One region of the Streptomyces roseofulvus genome, then DNA from elsewhere that is predicted to be linked to it. Evidence: riboswitches for the same ligand, from Rfam matches in the RefSeq annotation. Region 1 holds a riboswitch; the other holds the start of a gene.
The links. Region 1 has a riboswitch for glycine ahead of gcvP (aminomethyl-transferring glycine dehydrogenase). Riboswitches for the same ligand answer to the same signal wherever they lie in the genome.
Positions count from the first base shown of each region.

Region 1 (6,740 bases):
GAATCGCCCGTGAAGTTGTTTGCGAAGTTGTTCGGCAAGAGCGCACGCGAGGACGGCGGCAACGCCAGGCACCGCGCGCCGCGCCATGCCCAGAGCGAGGAGCAGGGCGGCGAGCGCCCGCTCTTCCGTGACGAGGTCGGTGGCGACATTCCGGGCGCGCCGGGCGCGTCGTCTGTTGACCCCGCCGGTGCCGCGCGCATAGGTTTCGGTGAACCATCAACCTCAAGTACGGGTGGAGGGTTCAACCCCGATCCGTACGCGACCCAGACCTCCGCGGGGCAGCCGCGGCAGGAGGACGCGTCCATGCCGGTGTGTACGAGGTGCGGTCACCGCAATACGGCGGACAGCCGGTTCTGCTCCCACTGCGGCACGCCGCTGCGGGGCGGGATCGCCGCCGAGCGTCCTTCCGAGACGACGTCGACGATCTCGATCTCGGGCCTGGAGGCGTACGACGCCGAGACCACCGGCCAGATCGCGATGCCGGCGCTGTCCGCCGAGGCCCTCGCGGCCGTCGAGGCGCTGCCGCCGGGCTCCGCGCTCCTGGTGGTGCGCCGCGGTCCGAACTCGGGCAGCCGCTTCCTCCTGGACGGCGAGCTGACGACGGCCGGCCGGCACCCGCAGAGCGACATCTTCCTGGACGACTTCACGGTCTCCCGGCGGCACGTCGAGTTCCGCCGGCGCCAGGACGGCAGCTTCACCGTCGCCGACGTGGGCAGCCTCAACGGCACCTACCTCAACCGTGAGCCGATCGACTCCGACGTGGTGCTCAACAACGGCGACGAGGTGCAGATCGGCAAGTACCGGCTGGTCTTCTACGCGAGCCAGCGAGGCGTCTGACACGCCTGGCGGAGATCTTCAGGAAAGGCCCATGGTGCGAACACCGACGGGCGGTGCCGGCTCCGGCACCGCCACCGCGGGTGACCGGCTGGTGAGTATCGGCACCGTGCTGAACCAGCTGCGGGACGAGTTTCCCGAAGTGACGATCTCCAAGATCCGCTTCCTGGAGGCCGAGGGGCTCGTCGAGCCCCGGCGCACGGCCTCCGGGTACCGGAAGTTCAGTCCGCAGGACGTGGAGCGGCTCGCCGCCGTCCTGCGGATGCAGCGCGACCACTACCTTCCGCTGAAGGTCATCCGGGAGCACCTCGACGCCCTCGCCCGCGGCGAGCAGGTGCGGCTCCCGGCGCCCGGGCGGCGCCGTGACCTGCTGGACGGCCTGCTCGACGGCCCCGCGGACGAGGCGGCCGGGGAGCGGCCGGCCGTGATGCGGCTCGGGCGGGCCGAGCTGGTCGCCGCGGCCGGGGTCACCGAGGCCGAGCTGGCGGAGTGGGAGTCGTACGGCCTGATCGGCGAGAGCGAGGGCGGCGGCTACGACGCGGAGAGCGTGAACGTGGCGCGCATCGTCGCCGATCTGGGGCGGTTCGGGCTGGAACCCCGGCACCTGCGGGCCGTGAAGGCGTCGGCGGACCGGGAGGCCGGGCTGATCGAGCAGGTCGTGGCGCCGCTGCGCCGCCACCGCAACCCGCAGACCAGGGCGCATGCCGAGGAGACCGCCGCCGAGCTGGCGCAGCTGTCGGTGCGGCTGCACGCCGCGCTGGTGCAGACGGCGCTCGGGATCCGCCTCCAGTGACCTCCCCGGAGGGCTCCGCCGCCGGGTCGCGGGGGCGCTGAGCGGGGGCCCGACTATCCAAACCGGTCGGGCACGTCCTAGGGTTGCTGTGTGAACGAGCTCGACGTTGTGGGTGTCCGGGTGGAAATGCCCTCCAACCAGCCGATCGTGCTCCTGCGCGAGGTGGGAGGCGATCGGTACCTGCCCATCTGGATCGGACCCGGCGAGGCGACCGCGATCGCCTTCGCCCAGCAGGGCATGGCGCCGCCCAGGCCGCTGACGCACGACCTGTTCAAGGACGTGCTGGAGGCCGTGGGCCAGGAGCTCACCCAGGTCCGCATCACTGATCTGCGGGACGGGGTCTTCTACGCCGAGCTGGTCTTCGCCAGCGGTGTGGAAGTGAGCGCGCGGCCGTCCGACGCGATAGCCCTGGCCCTGCGGACCGGTTCGCCGATCTTCGGCAGCGACGGTGTCCTCGACGACGCCGGCATCGCGATCCCCGACGAGCAGGAGGACGAGGTGGAGAAGTTCCGCGAGTTCCTCGACCAGATCTCGCCCGAGGACTTCGGGAGCCAGTGACGGCCCCCGGGCTCCGGGAGCCGGTGGCGGGGGAGGACCCCTGGCGCCGGCCGGGCCGCGGTGGGAAGGGGCGTTCGAGCGGCGCCGTCGGCGCATTCGAGTAGCCTTTCCCCGGAGAGGGATGCGTGAAACCACTCTCCGGGTGATTATCACTCGGCGTGCCGAGTGTGGCGATCGTTGACGCACCCCTGGCGACTGCCTACCTTCGAGTGGGCAGGTCAAGGACGGAGGGTCGGCGTGATGAGCAGCGCGGACGGTACGGCAGGGAGCTCGCTCGGACGCGTGTCCGAGGAGAGCGCTCCGTATCCGCTTCACGGCAGTGTGGGCGACTTCGGCACGGAGACGGGCACCGGGGTGGCGGACGAGGCGATCGGCTACCGAGGCCCCACGGCCTGCGCGGCCGCCGGCATCACCTACCGCCAGCTGGACTACTGGGCGCGCACCGGGCTCGTCGAGCCGAGCGTGCGGCCCGCGTACGGCTCCGGCACGCAGCGGCTCTACAGCTTCCGGGACGTCGTCGTCCTGAAGATCGTCAAGCGTTTCCTCGACACGGGCGTCGCCCTCCAGAACATCCGGGCGGCCGTGCAGCACCTGCGCGCCCGCGGCTTCCGCGATCTGGAGCGCATGACGCTGATGAGCGACGGCGCGACGGTCTACGAGTGCTCCTCGCCCGACGAGGTCGTCTCGCTGCTCCAGGGCGGGCAGGGCGTCTTCGGCATCGCGGTGGGCGTCGTCTGGCGGGACGTCGAGTCGGCGCTCTCGCAGCTGCACGGGGAGCGGGTCGACACCGGCGAGACGCTGGTCCGGCACAACCCGCAGGACGAGCTGGCGCGGCGACGGCGCGACCGGGCCGTCTGAGGGTCCCTTCCGGCCGGTGCGGGCGGGCTCGCCCGTACCGGCGATTGTCAGTGGTGTGAGGCAGCATCGGAGTCGTGAGAGCCGCCCCCACGATCCTGCATCTGGACATGGACGCCTTCTTCGCCGCCGCCGAGCAGGCGTCGAAGCCGAGCCTGCGCGGCAAGCCCGTCGTCGTGGGCGGGCTCGGGCCGCGGGGCGTGGTCGCCACCGCCTCGTACGAGGCGCGGCGCTTCGGGGTGCACTCGGCGATGCCGATGGGGCAGGCGCGGCGGCTGGCGCCCAACGCCGCGTACCTGGTGCCGCGGTTCGCCTTCTACCGGGCGATCAGCGGCCAGGTCATGGAGCTGCTGGGGCGGCTGTCGCCGCTGGTGGAGCCGCTGAGCCTCGACGAGGCGTTCGTGGACCTGGAGGCCGGGGGGCTGGCGGACGACAGCGCGAGCGCCCGGGCGGTGGGGGAGCGGCTGCGGGCGGAGATCCTGGCGACGACCGGGCTGACCGGGTCCGTGGGGCTCGCCGGATCCAAGATGCTGGCCAAGATCGCCTCGGAGGAGGCGAAGCCGGACGGTCTGGTGCTCATCGAGCCGGGCACCGAGCGCGCGCTCCTCGCGCCCCGGTCGGTGCGGATCATCCCCGGCGTCGGGCCGGCAACCGGCGACCATCTGCGGCGGGCCGGGATCACGACGGTCGCCGACGTCGTGGAGGCCGGCGAGGACGAGCTCGTGAGGATCCTGGGGCGGTCGCACGGGGCCGGGCTGTACCGGATGGCGCTGGGGCACGACGACCGGCCGGTGGTGGCCGAGCGGGACGCCAAGTCGGTCTCCGTGGAGGACACCTTCGACGTCGACCTGCACGACCGGCTGCGGATCCGGCTGGAGGTGGAGCGGCTGGCGGAGCGGTGCGTGGCGCGGCTGCGGGGCTCGGGGCACTCGGGGCGGACCATCGTGCTGAAGGTGCGCCGGTATGACTTCTCGACGCTGACCCGGTCCGAGACGCTGCGGGGGCCGACGGACGACCCGCTGGTGGTGCGGGAGGCCGCCGAGCGGCTGCTGGAGCTCGTGGACACGACCGGCGGGGTGCGGCTGCTCGGGGTCGGGGTGAGCGGGCTCGCCGACTACACGCAGGAGGACCTGTTCGCCCAGGCCGAGGCCTCGGAGGAGGCCGCGGGGAGCGGCGCGGCGGAGCCGGTGGCGGATGCCGTGCCGTCCGTGGTGCCCGCCGCGCCGCCGACCGCCACCGAGACCGCGGTACGGCGCTGGGCGCCGGGTCACGACGTGCGGCACGCGGTGCTCGGCGCCGGCTGGGTGCAGGGGAGCGGGCTCGGGCGGGTCACCGTCCGCTTCGAGGAGCCCGGCGGCACGGCTCCGGGACGGGTGCGCACCTTCTCGGTGGACGATCCCGACCTGGAGCCGGCCGATCCGCTGCCGCTGGTGCCGGGCGGGGTGACGGGGGCGGAGCGGGCCGCCCCGGTCGTCCGCCCGGGTGAGTGAGCGCGCGCTAGGCGGCGTCGTCCTGGCCCGCGAGGCGGCCGAAGTCCGGGATGTGCTCCGGCGGGGGCGGCAGCGTCAGCTCGTAGTGGCGGTAGAGCTGGAGTTCCTGCTCGGGGGAGAGGTGCCGGCCCACGCCGAAGTCCGGGGCGTCCTTGATGAGGGAGCGGTCGAAGGGGATGTGGAGGCCGTCGTCGGCCAGCTCGCTCGGCTCCAGCGGGACGAAGGCGTCCCGGCTGAACAGGCCCGTGCGGACGGCCGCCCACTCGGGGACGCCGGTCGCGTCGTCCAGGTACACCTCGTCCACGGTTCCGATCTTGTGTCCGTTCCGGTCGAACGCCTTGCGGCCGATCAGGCTGCGCGGATCGATGTCGGTCTGCACGGTCCCTCCAACTGGTCGCAACTGCACTACACCCCTACGAAAGTGCACATCTGCGATGTCGGCCACTTGAGCGATGACAGCGACAACGGCGCTGGTAGGCTGGCTGTGGCTGTCGACACCGTGCGGGAGAGTCCTCCGGAGAAGGTTTCCGGGGGCGCCGAAGGAGCAAATCCTCCCCGGAATCTCTCAGGCACCCGGTACCGCGCGGGCGAGGTCACTCTGGAAAGCAGGGCGGGAGTCCGACGGCCCCCGCTCTCACCGACGGTGAAAGCCGGCGTGCCCCGCGCGTGCCGGTGAAGCTCTCAGGTTGAGATGACAGAGGGGGAGGCCGTCCGGGCACCCGCGCCGAGGTGCCCCTCGCAGGTCGTGACGACCAGGAGGCCCCCGCATCATGACCGCCAACCGCACTCCGCTCTCCGAGCTCGAACAGGGAATCCCCTTCGAGCAGCGGCACATCGGACCCGACGCCGAGGCGCGGGCCAAGATGCTCGCCCAGGTCGGGTACGGCTCGCTCGACGAGCTGACGGCCGCCGCGGTGCCGGACGTCATCAAGAACGCCGAGGCGCTGGACCTGCCCGGCGCCCGCACCGAGGCCGAGGTCCTCGCCGAGCTGCGCGCCCTCGCCGGCCGCAACCAGGTCCTCGCCCCGATGATCGGCCTCGGCTACTACGGCACCTTCACGCCGCCGGTCATCCTCCGCAACGTCATGGAGAACCCGGCCTGGTACACGGCGTACACGCCCTACCAGCCGGAGATCTCGCAGGGCCGCCTGGAGGCGCTGCTCAACTTCCAGACGATGGTCGCCGACCTGACCGGTCTGCCGACCTCCGGCGCCTCCCTCCTCGACGAGGGCACCGCCGCCGCCGAGGCCATGTCGCTCGCCCGCCGGGTCGGCAAGGTCAAGAACGGCGTCTTCCTCGTCGACGCCGACGCCCTCCCGCAGACGATCGCCGTCATCCAGACCCGCGCCGAGCCGACCGGTGTCGAGGTCGTCGTCGCCGACCTCTCCGACGGCATCCCGGCCGAGATCGCCGAGCGCGGCGTCTTCGGCGTGCTCCTCCAGTACCCGGGCGCCTCCGGCGCGGTCCGCGACATCAAGCCGCTGATCGACGCCGCCCACGAGCTCGGCGCGATCGTGACCGTCGCCGCCGACCTGCTCGCGCTCACCCTGCTCGAATCGCCGGGCTCGCTCGGCGCGGACATCGCCGTCGGCACCACCCAGCGCTTCGGCGTCCCGATGGGCTTCGGCGGCCCGCACGCCGGCTACATGGCCGTCCAGGACAAGCACGCCCGCTCGCTGCCCGGCCGCCTGGTCGGCGTCTCCGTCGACGCCGACGGCAACAAGGCCTACCGCCTCGCCCTGCAGACCCGCGAGCAGCACATCCGCCGCGAGAAGGCCACCAGCAACATCTGCACCGCCCAGGTGCTCCTCGCCGTCATGGCCGGCATGTACGCCGTCTACCACGGCCCGGACGGCCTGAAGCAGATCGCGCAGCGCACCCACCGGTACGCCGCGATCCTCGCCGCCGGCCTGACCGCCGGGGGCGTCGAGCTCACCCAGGGCGCCTTCTTCGACACGATCACCGCCCGGGTGCCCGGCCGCGCCGACGCCGTCGTCGCCGCCGCCCGCGAGGCCGGCGTCAACCTGTACCCGGTCGACGCCGACCACGTCTCCGTCTCCTGCGACGAGACCACCGGCCGCGAGCAGCTCGCCGCCGTCTGGGGCGCCTTCGGCGTCACCGGCGACGTCGAGGCCCTGGACGCCGCCACCGAGGACGCCCTCCCGGCCGCGCAGCTGCGCTCCGACGCGTACCTCACCCACCCGGTCTTC
Region 1 covers NZ_BAAAWE010000001.1:1,491,764-1,498,503, reverse strand. The annotation lists gene ABFY03_RS06880 (double zinc ribbon and FHA domain-containing protein) at 1-837, shown strand, start outside; gene ftsR (transcriptional regulator FtsR) at 869-1,627, shown strand; gene ABFY03_RS06870 (bifunctional nuclease family protein) at 1,718-2,185, shown strand; gene ABFY03_RS06865 (MerR family transcriptional regulator) at 2,426-3,043, shown strand; gene ABFY03_RS06860 (DNA polymerase IV) at 3,118-4,530, shown strand; gene ABFY03_RS06855 (PRC-barrel domain-containing protein) at 4,538-4,909, opposite strand; glycine riboswitch at 5,023-5,122, shown strand; glycine riboswitch at 5,123-5,238, shown strand; gene gcvP (aminomethyl-transferring glycine dehydrogenase) at 5,301-6,740, shown strand, end outside.

Region 2 (6,740 bases), 4.1 Mb from region 1:
TCCGGTCGTGGCGCCCCCTGACGCGCTCACCCTGGGTCCCGCCCCTCTGTCCTCTGTGTCGTACGGCTCGGTTCGGTGGATCGGTGTCGGTCGGTCCAGCTTAGACAGGACCGGAGGTCACCCGGTGGCGCGCTGGTAGAAGGGGCGCACCCGTTCCAGCATCCAGTCGCCGACCGGGTCGGCGGCCATGTCGAGCAGGATCAGGTTGACCGGCCAGGCGACCTCGACGCGGCCGAGGGCGCGGCCGAGGGCGTCCAGCGGGGCGTTGCGGTCGACGCCGTCCCAGCCGGTGAGCTGGACGCCGACGAAGAGGGCCGGTTCGGTGCCCTCGACGCTGGCGAGGGTGCGGCGGGCGGTGGCGACGACGCCGGTGGCGTCGAACTCGGCGGCGGCCGCGGCGAGGAAGTCGACCGGGTCGTCCTGCCAGTCGGGCTCGAAGAGCCGGACCCGGCCTCCGGACGCGGGCCCGTCGAGGGCGGTGCGCCCGACCCGGCAGAGCTCGGCGACGGCGGGCGGGGGCAGCGGGACGCCGACGACGCCGCCGGGGTTCACCGCGATGCCGAGCTGCGGGGGCAGCCCGCGGGCGAAGTCACGGGCGGGGGCGACGGTGAAGGACATGTGGTCGCCGACGCAGGCGAGGAACTGCTCCTGCGAGCTGTAGACGGGGACGTAGGCGGCGCCGCCGATCTCCATCGTGGCGAGGTCCAGGCTGGGGCTGTCGGGGCCGCCGCCGTTGGGCAGCGGGACCCAGACCTGGCTGCGGCCGAGCACCTCGATGAGCCGGCCTCCGGCCGCGGGCTCCCCGAGCGCGGCGGCCAGCGCCTCCTCCAGCTCGTTGCCCGGCCACGTCACGTCCACGGTGGTTCCGTCCCCTTCTCGTACGGCCCTGGTCCCGGCCGTCCCGCAGCACCCTAACGCCGCCCCGCCCCGGCCGTGACCAGAACCCGCCTCCGGGACGGGCGTCAGGCGGTGTCGCGGAAGCCGATGCGGCGCAGCACGGTCGCCGCGTCCCGGTCGAGGAGGGTGGCGGAGGCGCAGCCGCGGGGCAGCCGGCCCGCCTCGACGGCGGCGACGAGCCGGCCGACGGCCCTGCGGTGCCGGGCGAAGGCGTACGCGGACACCCCCCGGCCCCGCTCGCGCTGGCCGTCCCGGGCGGTGGCCGGATCGACGTCGAGGAGGACCAGGTGGAGGGCGCGGCCGCGGCGGGCGGCGGAGCGGGCCAGCCAGCCGCGGACCCAGGACTGGGTGCCGCAGTCGTGGACGACGACCCCGGCGCCGGAGCGCAGGGCCCGCCGGAGCCCGGCGTAGTGGGCGATCCGGACCAGCGGGCGGTAGAGCGCGTACGGCAGGAGGCGGGGCATCCGGGCCTCCCAGCGCTCGCGGGCGTCCTGCGAGTCGACGCCGCGGCCCTCGGCGGTCCGCCGCAGCAGCGTGGACTTGCCGCTGCCGGGCAGTCCGGAGACGACCACGACGTCGCCGGCGGCGAAGGTCAGGGCGCGCGGGCCGCGCCCGCCCCGGTCGCGCAGGTCCCGCACGACGCGCCCGCGGGCGCGGGTCCGGGCGCGGGCCCGCTGGGCCGGTATGGCTGCTTCGCCGGCGAAGACGCCGGTGTGCTGGATCCTCATCGCTGCTCCCCCTGTCGGGCCCCGGGAGACGTACCGGGTGACCTCACGGAGACCCTTGCCCACGAAGTGTAAAGAAACGGTAATCCGAGACAAGCGATTTGCGGCGCCGACACCGTATGCGAGGATGTGCGCGCCAGGCGCGCGCAGCGCCCACAACCGCATACCGGCCGCTCGAATCCGCGCGGGAGAGTTCCGGACCGGCCCTGGGGCCGTCCGGGCGCCGAAGGAGCAAGTCCCTCCCTTGAATCTCTCAGGCCCCGTACCGCGTGGATGAGGCAGATCTGAAAAGCGGGACACCCGTCGTGTCCCCACCCAAGGTGCAAGCCGGGGATGCCCCCGGTGAACCTCTCAGGTTCCATGACAGATGGGGAGGAACGTCCTTGCCTGTCATGTTTTCCGCCTTCGGGACCCGGGAGCCACGTCCATCATGAGCACCACCCCCCGCCTGACCGCCCTCGATGCCCTGCATCGTTCGCTGGGCGCGACCATGACCGACTTCGCCGGCTGGGACATGCCGCTGCGGTACGGCAGCGAGCGCGACGAGCACAACGCCGTCCGCACCCGGGCCGGCCTCTTCGACCTCTCCCACATGGGCGAGATCACCGTGACCGGCCCGCAGGCCGTCGACCTGCTCGACTACGCCCTGGTCGGCAACATCTCCACGGTGGGCAACGGCCGCGCCCGCTACACGATGATCTGCCAGGAGGACGGCGGGATCCTCGACGACCTGATCGTCTACCGCCTCGGCGAGACCGAGTACATGGTGGTGGCGAACGCCTCCAACGCCCAGGTCGTCCTGGACGCCCTGGTGGCCCGTGCCGGGGGCTTCGACGCCGAGGTCCGCGACGACCGCGACGCGTACGCCCTGCTCGCCGTGCAGGGCCCCGAGTCCCCCGGCATCCTCAAGCAGCTCACCGACGCCGACCTGGACGGCCTGAAGTACTACGCGGGCCTCCCCGGCACCGTCGCCGGCGTCCCGGCGCTGATCGCCCGGACCGGCTACACCGGCGAGGACGGCTTCGAGCTCTTCCTGAAGCCGGAGCACGCCGAGGGCGTCTGGAAGGCCCTGACCGAGGCGGGCGCGGGCGTCGGCCTGATCCCGTGCGGCCTGTCCTGCCGCGACACGCTCCGCCTGGAGGCGGGCATGCCGCTGTACGGGCACGAGCTCACCACCTCGCTCACCCCCTTCGACGCCGGTCTCGGCCGGGTCGTGAAGTTCGAGAAGCCGGGCGACTTCGTCGGCCGCAAGGCCCTGGAGGCCGCCGCCGAGCGCGCCGAGACCGCCCCGCCGCGCAAGCTGGTCGGCCTGATCGCCGAGGGCCGCCGCGTCCCGCGCGCCGGCATGCAGGTCGTCTTCGGCGGCGAGGCCGTCGGCGAGATCACCTCCGGCGCCCCCTCCCCCACGCTCGGCGTGCCGATCGCGATGGCGTACGTCGACGCGGCGCACGCGGCCCCCGGGACCGAGGGCGTGGGCGTGGACATCCGCGGCACCCACGAGCCCTACAAGGTCGTGGCGCTGCCGTTCTACAAGCGCCAGAAGTGACGCATTCGTCTCACGACACGTCTCACCCCGCAAGACCCCCGTACATCCGCACTCCCCCGATCCAGGAGAATCAGGCCATGAGCAACCCCCAGCAGCTTCGCTACAGCAAGGAGCACGAGTGGCTGTCGGCCGTCGAGGACGGCGTCGCCACGGTCGGCATCACCGAGCACGCGGCCAACGCCCTCGGTGACATCGTGTTCGTCCAGCTCCCCGAGGTCGGCTCCACCGTGACCGCGACCGAGGAGTGCGGCGAGCTGGAGTCGACCAAGTCCGTGAGCGAGCTGTACTCCCCGGTGACCGGCGAGGTCGTCGAGGCGAACCAGGACGTCGTGGACGACCCGTCGCTGGTGAACTCCGCTCCGTTCGAGGGCGGCTGGCTGTTCAAGGTGCGCCTCACGGCCGAGCAGGACGACCTGCTCACCGCCGACGAGTACACCGCCTTCACCGCAGGCTGACCGAGACCCCGTAGGGATCGCTTCATGTCGCTTCTGAACACTCCCCTCCACGAGCTGGACCCCGACGTCGCCGCCACCGTCGACGCCGAGCTCCGCCGTCAGCAGTCCACCCTCGAGATGATCGCCTCGGAGAACTTCGCTCCGGTCGCGGTCATGGAGGCCCAGGGCTCCGTCCTCACCAACAAGTACGCCGAGGGCTACCCGGGCCGCCGCTACTACGGCGGCTGCGAGCACGTCGACGTGGCCGAGCAGATCGCGATCGACCGGATCAAGGACCTGTTCGGCGCCGAGTACGCCAACGTGCAGCCGCACTCCGGCGCCTCCGCCAACCAGGCCGCGCTCTTCGCGATGGCCCAGCCGGGCGACACGATCCTCGGCCTGGACCTGGCGCACGGCGGTCACCTGACCCACGGCATGCGCCTGAACTTCTCGGGCAAGCAGTTCAACGTGGTCGCGTACCACGTGGACGAGGCCGGCCTGGTCGACATGGCCGAGGTCGAGCGCCTGGCCAAGGAGCACCGCCCGAAGGTGATCATCGCCGGCTGGTCGGCGTACCCGCGTCAGCTGGACTTCGCGGAGTTCCGCCGGATCGCCGACGAGGTCGAGGCGTACCTGTGGGTCGACATGGCCCACTTCGCCGGCCTGGTCGCGGCCGGTCTGCACCCGAACCCGGTCGCGTACGCGGACGTGGTGACCTCCACCACGCACAAGACGCTCGGCGGCCCGCGCGGCGGCGTCATCCTGGCGAAGAAGGAGTTCGCGAAGAAGCTGAACTCCTCGGTCTTCCCCGGCTTCCAGGGCGGCCCGCTGGAGCACGTGATCGCGGCCAAGGCGGTCTCCTTCAAGGTCGCGGCCTCGGAGGAGTTCAAGGAGCGCCAGCAGCGCACCCTGGACGGCGCCCGGATCCTGGCCGAGCGCCTGGTCCAGGACGACGTCACGGCGCACGGCGTCTCGGTCCTCTCCGGCGGCACCGACGTGCACCTGGTCCTGGTGGACCTGCGGAACTCGGAGCTCGACGGCCAGCAGGCCGAGGACCGGCTCCACGAGGTCGGCATCACGGTCAACCGGAACGCCGTCCCGAACGACCCGCGCCCGCCGATGGTCACCTCCGGCCTGCGCATCGGCACGCCGGCCCTCGCCACCCGCGGCTTCGGGGCCGAGGACTTCACCGAGGTCGCCGACATCATCGCCGAGGCCCTCAAGCCGGGCTACGACGAGGACAAGGCCGCGGCGCTGAAGGCCCGCGTGACGGCGCTGGCCGACAAGCACCCGCTGTACCCCGGCCTGAAGTAATTTCGTACGATTTAGTTCCGAGCCTGTTCGTACGGAACACCTGGGGCACCGCGCACACTGGACGGTGAGCGCGGTGCCCCGCCCCATGCTCAGCGTTTCTGCACCACCCCGGCAGACAACGACGTCTAGCCCCCACAAGGAGTCCTTCCGTGGCCATCTCGGTCTTCGACCTGTTCTCGATCGGCATCGGCCCGTCGAGCTCCCACACGGTGGGCCCCATGCGCGCGGCCCGGATGTTCGCCCGCCGGCTGAAGAACGAGGGCCTCCTGGCGCGGACGGCCTCGGTCCGGGCCGAGCTGTACGGCTCGCTGGGCGCGACCGGCCACGGCCACGGGACCCCGAAGGCGGTCCTCCTCGGCCTGGAAGGGAACTCGCCGCGCACGGTCGACGTGGAGAGCGCCGACGACGAGTTCGAGCGGATCAAGGCGAGCGGGCGGATCAACCTGCTCGGCGCCCACGAGATCCCGTTCTCCTTCGACGACGACCTCGTCCTGCACCGCCGCAAGGCGCTGCCCTACCACGCCAACGGCATGACGGTCTTCGCGTACGACGCCGAGGGCGGGCTCGTCCTGGAGAAGACGTACTACTCGGTCGGCGGCGGCTTCGTCGTCGACGAGGACGCGGTGGCGGGCGAGAACCCGATCATCCCGGACGACACCGTCCTGAAGTACCCCTTCCGCACCGGCGACGAGCTGCTCCGCCTCACCAAGGAGACCGGCCTGTCGATCTCCTCGCTGATGCTGGAGAACGAGAAGGCGTGGCGGACCGAGGAGGAGATCCGCGCGGGGCTCCTGGAGATCTGGCGGGTCATGCAGTCCTGCGTCTCGCGCGGCATGTCCCGCGAGGGCATCCTCCCCGGCGGCCTGAAGGTCCGCCGCCGCGCCGCGACCTCCGCCCGCAAGCTGCGCTCCGAGGGCGACCCGGCGGCGCACGCGATGGAGTGGATCACGCTCTACGCCATGGCGGTGAACGAGGAGAACGCGGCGGGCGGCCGGGTGGTCACCGCCCCGACCAACGGCGCGGCCGGCATCATCCCCGCCGTCCTGCACTACTACATGAACTTCGTCCCGGGCGCCGACGAGGACGGCATCGTCCGCTTCCTCCTGGCGGCGGGCGCGGTCGGCATGCTCTTCAAGGAGAACGCCTCGATCTCCGGCGCCGAGGTCGGCTGCCAGGGCGAGGTCGGCTCGGCCTGCTCGATGGCGGCGGGCGCCCTCGCCGAGGTCCTGGGCGGCTCCCCCGAGCAGGTGGAGAACGCGGCCGAGATCGGCATGGAGCACAACCTGGGCCTGACCTGCGACCCGGTCGGCGGCCTGGTCCAGATCCCCTGCATCGAGCGGAACGGCATGGCGGCGGTCAAGGCCGTGACGGCGGCGAAGATGTCGATGCGCGGCGACGGCAGCCACCTGGTCTCCCTCGACAAGGTCATCAAGACCATGAAGGAGACCGGCGCGGACATGAGCGTCAAGTACAAGGAGACCGCCCGCGGCGGCCTCGCGGTGAACATCATCGAGTGCTGAGCACGCGCGCGCGTACGTGACGCACGGCCGGTCCCGCCCCCGCGGGACCGGCCTTCGCGCGTGCGGGTCAGTAGCGGACCCAGAGGACGTAGACGTCCGGGCGGCTGGGGTGGAAGGGCTCGCAGAAGTAGATCTTGCCCCACATCCACTCGCCCGCCTGGCCGGCCGCCTGGCACTCCGCGTACGAGGCGTGGTGGCTGCGCGGATAGAAGCCGGGACCGGCGGCCTCGGCGGTGCCGGCGGCGCCGAGGGCGAGGGCCCCGGCGGTGGCCGCGGTGGCGAGGGCGGCGGCGACGCGACGGAA
Region 2 covers NZ_BAAAWE010000001.1:5,641,444-5,648,183, reverse strand. The annotation lists gene ABFY03_RS26245 (enhanced serine sensitivity protein SseB C-terminal domain-containing protein) at 1-30, opposite strand, end outside; gene ABFY03_RS26240 (enhanced serine sensitivity protein SseB) at 118-858, opposite strand; gene ABFY03_RS26235 (AAA family ATPase) at 963-1,625, opposite strand; glycine riboswitch at 1,798-1,900, shown strand; glycine riboswitch at 1,902-1,999, shown strand; gene gcvT (glycine cleavage system aminomethyltransferase GcvT) at 2,053-3,168, shown strand; gene gcvH (glycine cleavage system protein GcvH) at 3,246-3,623, shown strand; gene glyA (serine hydroxymethyltransferase) at 3,648-4,916, shown strand; gene ABFY03_RS26215 (L-serine ammonia-lyase) at 5,066-6,436, shown strand; gene ABFY03_RS26210 (hypothetical protein) at 6,504-6,740, opposite strand, start outside.
Region 2: another riboswitch for glycine. It lies ahead of gcvT (glycine cleavage system aminomethyltransferase GcvT); the one in region 1 lies ahead of gcvP (aminomethyl-transferring glycine dehydrogenase).